DNA from 2 places in the Pseudonocardia spirodelae genome. Region 1 is predicted to be linked to the other one. Evidence: predicted binding sites of a transcription regulator. Region 1 holds the regulator's gene; the other holds the start of a gene.

Region 1 (3,991 bases):
GAGTGACCCAGCGCGACTGGATCGAGAAGGACTACTACCGCGAGCTGGGCGTCTCCTCGACGGCGTCCCAGGACGAGATCAAGAAGGCGTACCGCAAGCTCGCCCGCGAGCTGCACCCCGACGCCAACCCCGGCGACGAGAAGGCCGAGGCCCGATTCAAGGCGGTGTCGGAGGCCTACGGCGTGCTGGGTGACGAGGCCAAGCGCACGGAGTACGACGAGACCCGCGCGATGTTCGCCGGGGGCGGCGGCTTCGGCGGGTTCGGCTCCGGCGGCGGGTTCCCCGGCGGCGCGCGGCCCGGTGGCGGCGCGGGTGCCGGCGGGTTCGACATCAACGACCTGTTCGGCCAGGCCGGCCGGGGCGCCGGTGGCGCCGCCGGCGCGGGCGGCGGGGACTTCAGCGACATCCTCGGCGACATCTTCGGCCGGGCCGCACGCAACGGCGGCGGCGCGGGCGGCTTCGGCACGGGTGCCGGCGCCCGCCGCGGCCAGGACGTCGAGAGCAGCCTGACCATCTCCTTCGACGACGCGGTGCGCGGCGCGACGGTGCCGATCAAGCTGTCGTCGCCGGGGCGCTGCGAGCGCTGCGGCGGCACCGGGTCCCGGCCCGGCAGCACCCCGCGGACCTGCGCCACCTGCCAGGGGCAGGGGCTGGTCAACCGCAGCCAGGGTGCGTTCTCGTTCTCCGAGCCGTGCCGCGACTGCCGCGGGACCGGCCGCATCATCGACGACCCGTGTCCGGAGTGCCACGGCGACGGCGTGTCCACCCGGACCCGCTCGCTGACCGTGCGCGTCCCGGCCGGCGTCGACGACGGCCAGAAGGTCCGGCTCGCCGGCCAGGGCGAGCCCGGCCGCGGCGGCGCACCCGCGGGGGACCTCTACGTGATGGTCTCGGTGACCCCGCACCGGATCTTCGGGCGCTCCCCGAAGAACGCCGACGACCTCACCCTCACCGTCCCGGTGACCTTCCCCGAGCTCGCTCTGGGTGCGACGCTGACGGTGCCCACACTCGACGGCACGGTCTCGCTGAAGATCCCCGCGGGGACCTCCAGCGGCCGGACCTTCCGGGTGTCCGGGCGCGGTGTGGAACGCAAGAACGGCAAGAAGGGCAACCTGCTGGTCACCGTGGAGGTCGCGGTCCCGCAGAAGCTCGACGAGGCGGCGGCGGCGGCACTGCGGTCCTACGCGGAGGCGACGTCGTCGTTCGACCCGCGGGCCGACCTGCTCGGCACCAGGAGGTGATGGCGGTGACCGGACGACGCACCCCCGACGACGGCCGGGAGCAGCGCGACATCGACGTCGCGCACGACAGCCCGGTGTTCGTGATCTCGGTGGCCGCGCAGCTGTCCGGCCTGCACGCCCAGACCCTGCGCAGCTACGACCGGCTCGGGCTCGTGAGCCCGGGCCGGTCCGCGGGCGGCGGTCGGCGCTACTCCCAGCGCGACATCGCGCTGTTGCGCGAGGTGCAGCGGCTCTCCCAGGAGGAGGGCGTCAGCCTCGCCGGCGTCAAGCGGATCATCGAGCTGGAGCAGATGGTCGACGAGCTGACCGCGCGCCTGGAGGAGGCCACGGCCGAGCTCGACGCGGTGCGGGCCGCCGCCGCGCAGGCGACGGCCGCCGTGCACCGCTCCTACCGGCGCGACCTCGTGCCGGTGGACCGGCGCCGGGCCGTCGTCCGGTGGCGTCCCGACGACACCTGAGCTCAGCTCGCGGCGAGCAGCCCGCGCCGGGCGAGCACTCCCAGCACCACCGCCCCCACCAGCGGCACGACGGTGAGCACCGCGAAGGGCAGCGCCGGCGGGAAGGCGGGGTCCAGCAGCGCCCCGACGCCCGTCGAGCCCACCAGCACCATCAGTCCGCCGAACGAGGCGAGCACCCCGAAGTGCGCGCCGAGCCGCCGCTCCCCGGCCAGCCGCGGCACCAGGTCCTGCGCCACCGGCACGGCGAACATCTCGCCGAAGGTCAGCAGCAGCACCATCAGCACGGCCGGGGCGAGCGCCCACGCCCCGGGCAGGCCCGGCAGCAGCCGTGCGGCGGCGACGACCGCGAACGACGCGGCCATCAGCCCGAAGCCGAGCACGATCGAGCGGCCCGCCCCGAGCCGGCGGCCCCACGCCGTCACGCGCAGCTGCAGGCCGATGACCAGCACCGACATCAGCACGAACAGGAAGCCCAGGGCCGCGGCGCGATCGACGCGCTCCAGCTCGTCGGGCAGTGCCAGGTAGAGCTGGTTGTAGGCCAGCAGCCAGCCGGAGTAGCCGGCGGCGAACAGCATGAACCGCCGGTTGCCCAGCACCTCGCCCCAGCCCGCGAGCATCGGTCGGCCCGCCTGCTCGGCCTCGCGCCACGGCAGCCACCGCCAGTGCGCCAGCCCGACGAGCACGAACCCGGCGGCGGCGACGAGACAGGCCAGCTGGAAGTCCACCAGCAGCAGCGCCGTGCCGGCCAGCGGGCCGGTCACGGTCCCGACCTGCCCGGCGACGGCGAACATCGCGAACACCTCGGTACGGGCCGGCCCCTCCCCGGCGCGCTCGCGCTCACCCGCCTCGCGGGCGAGCGAGGACTCGACCGCGGGGGAGAACAGTGCCGCCGCGAACCCGGTCAGCAGCGCCCCGGCCACGACCGCCGACAGCGTCCCGGCCGCGCCGAGGAGGATGAAACCGATCACGCGCAGCCCGCAGCCGGCGAGCACGACGGGCTTGGCGCCGAACCGGTCGGTCAGGGTGCCGCCGACCACGAACAGGCCCTGCTGGCTGAACGTCCGCAGCCCGAGCACCAGCCCGACGGCGGCCGCGGCGAGCCCGAGGTCCTCCGCGAGATGCGTCGCCAGGTAGGGCAGCACCATGTAGAAGCCCACGTTGAAGGCCAGCTGGGTGCTGATCAGCAGCCGCATCACCGGGGGGAGCTCGACGAAGCGCGCCCACAGGCCGCCCCGGACGGCGGCCGCGGGGGGCGTGGTCACCCCGGGGGCGGCGGGGCGTCGGAGCAGGCTGCGGAGCACGTCGAAGTGGTACCAGAGCCCCTGCGGCTGTCGCGACTTGATGGCAGTAACTACATATGCGCATACATGCAGACACTTGACCGTATGTACAGGCTTACCGAAGATCTCCCGAGCGCCGGGTGACACACGGTCGAGGGCGCAGGAGAGGACAGGTCGCATGCCCGTCGTCGCGTCCCGACGCCGTTCCCCCGTCCGTGCCGCCGCCGCTCTGCTGGCGTGTGTCGCGGTCCTCACCGCCTGCGGCGGCACCGGCGGCGGCACCGGCCGGGTCGTCCCCGACGGCCGGGTCACCATCGCGATGGCGTTCGGCCCGTCCGCGGGATACGCCGTCGACACCGACGACGCGTTCGTCCTGTCCCAGCTCGGCGTCACCGAGTCCCTCGTCGCCTCCGGCCCGGACGGCCGTCCCCGCCCCGCGCTCGCGACGGCCTGGGCCCAGCAGGCCGACCCCCGCACGTGGCGGTTCGAGCTGCGTCCCGGTGTCAGCTTCCAGAACGGCGAGCCGCTGACCGGCCAGGCCGCCGCCGAGGCGCTCAACCGGGTCGCCGGCGTCGCCGCCCCGCCGCGCGCCGTCCGCGGGATCGGCCTGCGGGCCGCCGCCGACGGGACCGGGGCCGTCCGCGTCACGACGACCGCGGCCGACCCGATCCTGCCGCTGCGCCTGTCCGGCGCGAGCACCGCGATCCTGGCCCCCTCGGCGTACCGCAGCACCCCGCCGTCGGTGCAGGGCACGGGGACCGGGCCGATGACCGTCACCGAGGTGAACGGCACCCAGTCGGTCACCCTCGCCCGCAACGACCGCTACTGGGGCGAGCGCCCGCTGCTGGCCGGGGTCACCGCGAACTTCGTGCCCGACCCCGCCGCGCGCGCCCTCGCGCTGCGCGCCGGCGACGCCGACATCGCCCAGGAGCTGCCCGAGTCCGCGGCCCTGGAGTTCACCGGCGACGAGTACGTGAACCAGACCGTCGCCGCGCCGCGCACCGCGTCGCTG
Region 2 (3,991 bases), on a different contig from region 1:
ACTTGACGGCCTCGTGGTCGGTGCCCTTCAGCGCCTCCTGGGCCTCGCCCAGCGCGGCGTTGACCGAGTCCTTGACCTCGGACGGGAGCTTCTCGTCGTTCTCCTTGACGAACTTCTCCGTCTGGTAGACGAGGGTCTCCGCCTGGTTGCGGGTCTCGGCCTCCTCACGACGCTTCGCGTCTTCCTCGGCGTGCGCCTCGGCCTCCTTGACCATGCGGTCGATGTCGTCCTTGGACAGCGCCGAGCCGCCGGTGATCGTCATCTCCTGGCTCTTGCCGGTACCCATGTCCTTCGCGGACACGTTGACGATGCCGTTGGCGTCGATGTCGAAGGACACCTCGATCTGCGGGACGCCGCGCGGGGCCGGCGCGATGCCGGTCAGCTCGAACATGCCGAGCTTCTTGTTGTACGCGGCGATCTCGCGCTCGCCCTGGAAGACCTGGATCTGCACCGACGGCTGGTTGTCGTCCGCGGTGGAGAAGATCTCCGAGCGCTTGGTCGGGATCGTGGTGTTCTTCTCGATCAGCTTGGTCATGACTCCGCCCTTGGTCTCGATGCCCAGGGACAGCGGGGTGACGTCGAGCAGCAGGACGTCCTTGACCTCACCGCGCAGCACACCGGCCTGCAGGGCGGCGCCGGCGGCGACGACCTCGTCCGGGTTGACGCCCTTGTTGGGCTCCTTGCCGCCGGTCAGCTCCTTGACGAGCTCGGTCACGGCCGGCATCCGGGTGGAGCCGCCGACGAGCACGACGTGGTCGATCTGGTTCACCGAGATGCCGGCGTCCTTGATGACCTGGTTGAACGGCTGGCGGGTGCGGTCCAGGAGGTCCTGGGTGATCCGCTGGAACTCCGCGCGGGACAGCGTCTCGTCCAGGAACAGCGGGTTCTTGTCCGAGTCGACCGTGATGTAGGGCAGGTTGATGCTGGTCGAGGACGAGCTGGACAGCTCGATCTTCGCCTTCTCCGCGGCCTCGCGCAGCCGCTGCATCGCCATCTTGTCCTTGGTCAGGTCGATGCCCTGCGAGGACTTGAACTTGTCGACGAGCCAGGTGACGATCCGCTCGTCCCAGTCGTCGCCACCGAGGTGGTTGTCGCCGTTGGTCGCCTTGACCTCGACGACGCCCTCGGCGATCTCGAGCAGGGACACGTCGAACGTGCCGCCACCGAGGTCGAAGACCAGGATGGTCTGCTCCTTGTCGCCCTTGTCCAGGCCGTAGGCCAGCGCGGCCGCGGTCGGCTCGTTGACGATGCGGAGCACGTTCAGGCCGGCGATCTGGCCGGCCTCCTTCGTCGCCTGACGCTGCGCGTCCTCGAAGTACGCCGGCACCGTGATGACGGCGTCGGTGACCTCGTCGCCCAGGTAGGCCTCGGCGTCCCGCTTCAGCTTCTGCAGGACGCGGGCGCTGATCTCCTGCGCGGCGTAGGTCTTGCCGTCGATCTCCGGGGTCTTCCAGTCGGTGCCGATGTGGCGCTTGACCGAGCGGAAGGTGCGGTCCGAGTTGGTGACGGCCTGGTTCTTCGCGGACTGACCGGTGAGGACCTCGCCGTTGCGTGCGAACGCGACGATCGACGGAGTGGTGCGGGCACCCTCCGAGTTCGCGATCACCGTCGGCTCGCCACCCTCGAGGACGGCGACGACGGAGTTGGTGGTCCCGAGGTCGATACCGACCGTACGAGCCATGGTGACTGCCTCCGTGGATGTGGGGGTATGAGTGCGTCCGGCTCAAGTTGTACCAGGCCGGGGAGCAGCTCGCGCATCGCCCTTGAGTGGGTCCTGCTCAACTTGCTCTCGTGGCGGTCAACGAGCACCCCCGCAGACTTGTTCCCGGCCGACTCAACTTTTCTCCGGCCGGTTCCCGCCGGCACGCGACGTCGCGCCCCCGGGCCCCGGTTCGCGGCTGCGACGGGTTCGGCCGGACGCCCCACGGCGGCCCGGCCGGCCGCCTACCGTGCCCGCCCGTGAGTCCCGGGAGCACCGCGACCGGCACGCCGTCCCGGCCCCCGAGGAGCCGCACCGATGATCGACTGGACCCGCGCCACCGTCCTGTCCGCCGCCGAGTTCGACGTCGCCCGCGACCTGCTCGACCTCGGCCGCAACCCCGCGGTCCTGGAGCTGCTCGGCCCCGGGGCCACCGACGTCGAGCGGGCCCGGGTCGTGCGGGAGTGCCGCGACTCGCTGGCCGCGCGCGGCCTGTTCACCGGCACCGCCTTCGACGAGGGCCTGGTCGACGACCTGCGCACCGTCGTCGCCCCGGAGTTCCAGCACGACCTCGTCGTCGCGCCGCCCGCCTGGCAGCGGGCGGTCGTCGCGCGGCGCGCCGGGCGGGCCGTGCTCGCCACCCGCATCGACGACGACGTCGCGCTGGTCCGCGTCCGCCCCGACGACGCGGCGGCGGTGCTCGTCGCGCTGCTCGGCGAGGTGGTCCCCGGCCCCGGCGCGACGGCGCGCATCCCCGCCGCGGTGCTGTCGGAGGCCGCCGGGCTCGCCGGCGGCGACGCGGACCGGCTCGTGCACGAGCTGCTGCGGCGCGGGTGCACCGCCGCGGAGGCCGCGCTGGTCCGGCGGATGGGGCACCTGGACGGCATCGCCCAGCTCGGGGCCGGGCGCAAGGGGCCGGACCCGTGCCGGGCGCCGGGTGTCCTGCTGGTCCACGCCACCCCCGAGGGCTGCTACCTCGCGCGCACACCGACCCCGGACGTCGTCGGCGGCCCGCTGCCCGCCGACGCCGTGGTGCACGCCGGGCCGGCCGACGCGGCACGCCTGGTCCGCGAGCTGGACCGGCTCGCGGACGCGGCCCGGTGCCGTCGCGCACCGGTCGGCGCGCACCGGGCGTGGTGACCCGGCTCAGGACAGGACGACGGTCCCCCGCGGCACCTGCCCCGCCGACGCGGGCGGCACCGTGTCGGGGGCCGCGACCCGCACCGGCAGCGAGCCGGGCACGACGCGGTCGTCGGCGTCGCGGTACTCCAGCTCCCCGTCCGGCCCCAGCTCGGTGACGTAGCCGTGCCGGGCGAGCTGGTCGTCGTCGAGCTCGGTCAGCGGCTCGGCCCGCACGGCGGACACGTCGTACTCGGGCCAGACGACGTCGGGGTAGGCGTCGTGCAGGTCGGCGAGCAGGCCGACGAACACCTGCTGCCAGCGCACGGGCATCGACTGGGCCAGCGACCGCGGGACGACGAGGTGGTCCGGGCAGGCTCCGCCCGGGGCGACGGTGTCCAGGTAGTCCGAGAGCGGGGAGCGCATGGCGCCCATGATGGGGCCTGCACCCCGCTCAGGCGGGGTTCGGCGTGGTCCCCGGCCGGGTGGCGAGCGGGACGAGGTCCCCGAAGTCCCACGGCACCGGCTGCACGCGGACCGGGAAGTTCCGGTTCGGCGCCTCGACCATCCTGCCGTCGCCGAGGTACATCGTGACGTGGTAGATCGTCGCCGGGTCCGTGGTGTCGTGGGCGTAGAACAGGAAGTCGCCCGGCTGCGCGTCGCGGACCGGCAGGTGCCCGCCGGAGTTGTACTGGTCGCGCGAGACCCGCGGGATCGTCAGGCCTGCGGCCTCGTAGGCGCGCATGAGCAGCCCGGAGCAGTCGTAGGAGTCGGGGCCGGTCGCGCCCCACACGTAGGGCTTGCCCAGCTCGCCCAGCGCGAACCCGATCGCCGCCCCGGCGACGCCCGGGGGCAGCGCACCGGTGGTGCCGGGCGCGCAGCCGGTCGGGTTGGCGACGTCGCCGATGTTCTCGACCAGCGCCGCGGCCAGGCCCTCCCACTTGGCGTAGGCCAGCGGGAACGCCGAGCGCTGCACCTCCTGCGCGGCGACGGTGACCGGCAGGGACTCCCACCCCTGGATCTCCGTCAGCCGCTCGTAGAAGATCCGGCTGCTGTAGGCGGGGTCGGTGACCTGGGCGGGGGTGCCCCACCCCTGCGACGGCCGCTGCTGGAACAGCCCGAGGGAGTCCCGGTCGCCGTAGTCGATGTTGCGGAGGGTCGACTCCTGCATCG

The links. Region 1 encodes HspR, which represses chaperone genes until heat shock. Its sites were predicted from a motif close to ANNTTGAGTNNNNNNNACTCAANNT; they were not measured.
Region 2: the regulator HspR is predicted to act here: its motif matches at 1,761-1,785, upstream of dnaK (molecular chaperone DnaK).

The regions. Positions count from the first base shown of each region.
Region 1 covers NZ_JBBJUP010000008.1:221,575-225,565, reverse strand. Annotated here, with positions in the region: gene WJX68_RS12465 (DnaJ C-terminal domain-containing protein) at 3-1,241, shown strand; gene WJX68_RS12460 (heat shock protein transcriptional repressor HspR) at 1,247-1,699, shown strand; gene WJX68_RS12455 (MDR family MFS transporter) at 1,702-3,000, opposite strand; gene WJX68_RS12450 (ABC transporter substrate-binding protein) at 3,158-3,991, shown strand, end outside.
Region 2 covers NZ_JBBJUP010000023.1:880-4,870, forward strand. Annotated here, with positions in the region: gene dnaK (molecular chaperone DnaK) at 1-1,681, opposite strand, end outside; gene WJX68_RS22575 (ESX secretion-associated protein EspG) at 2,018-2,839, shown strand; gene WJX68_RS22580 (hypothetical protein) at 2,846-3,244, opposite strand; gene WJX68_RS22585 (C40 family peptidase) at 3,273-3,991, opposite strand, start outside.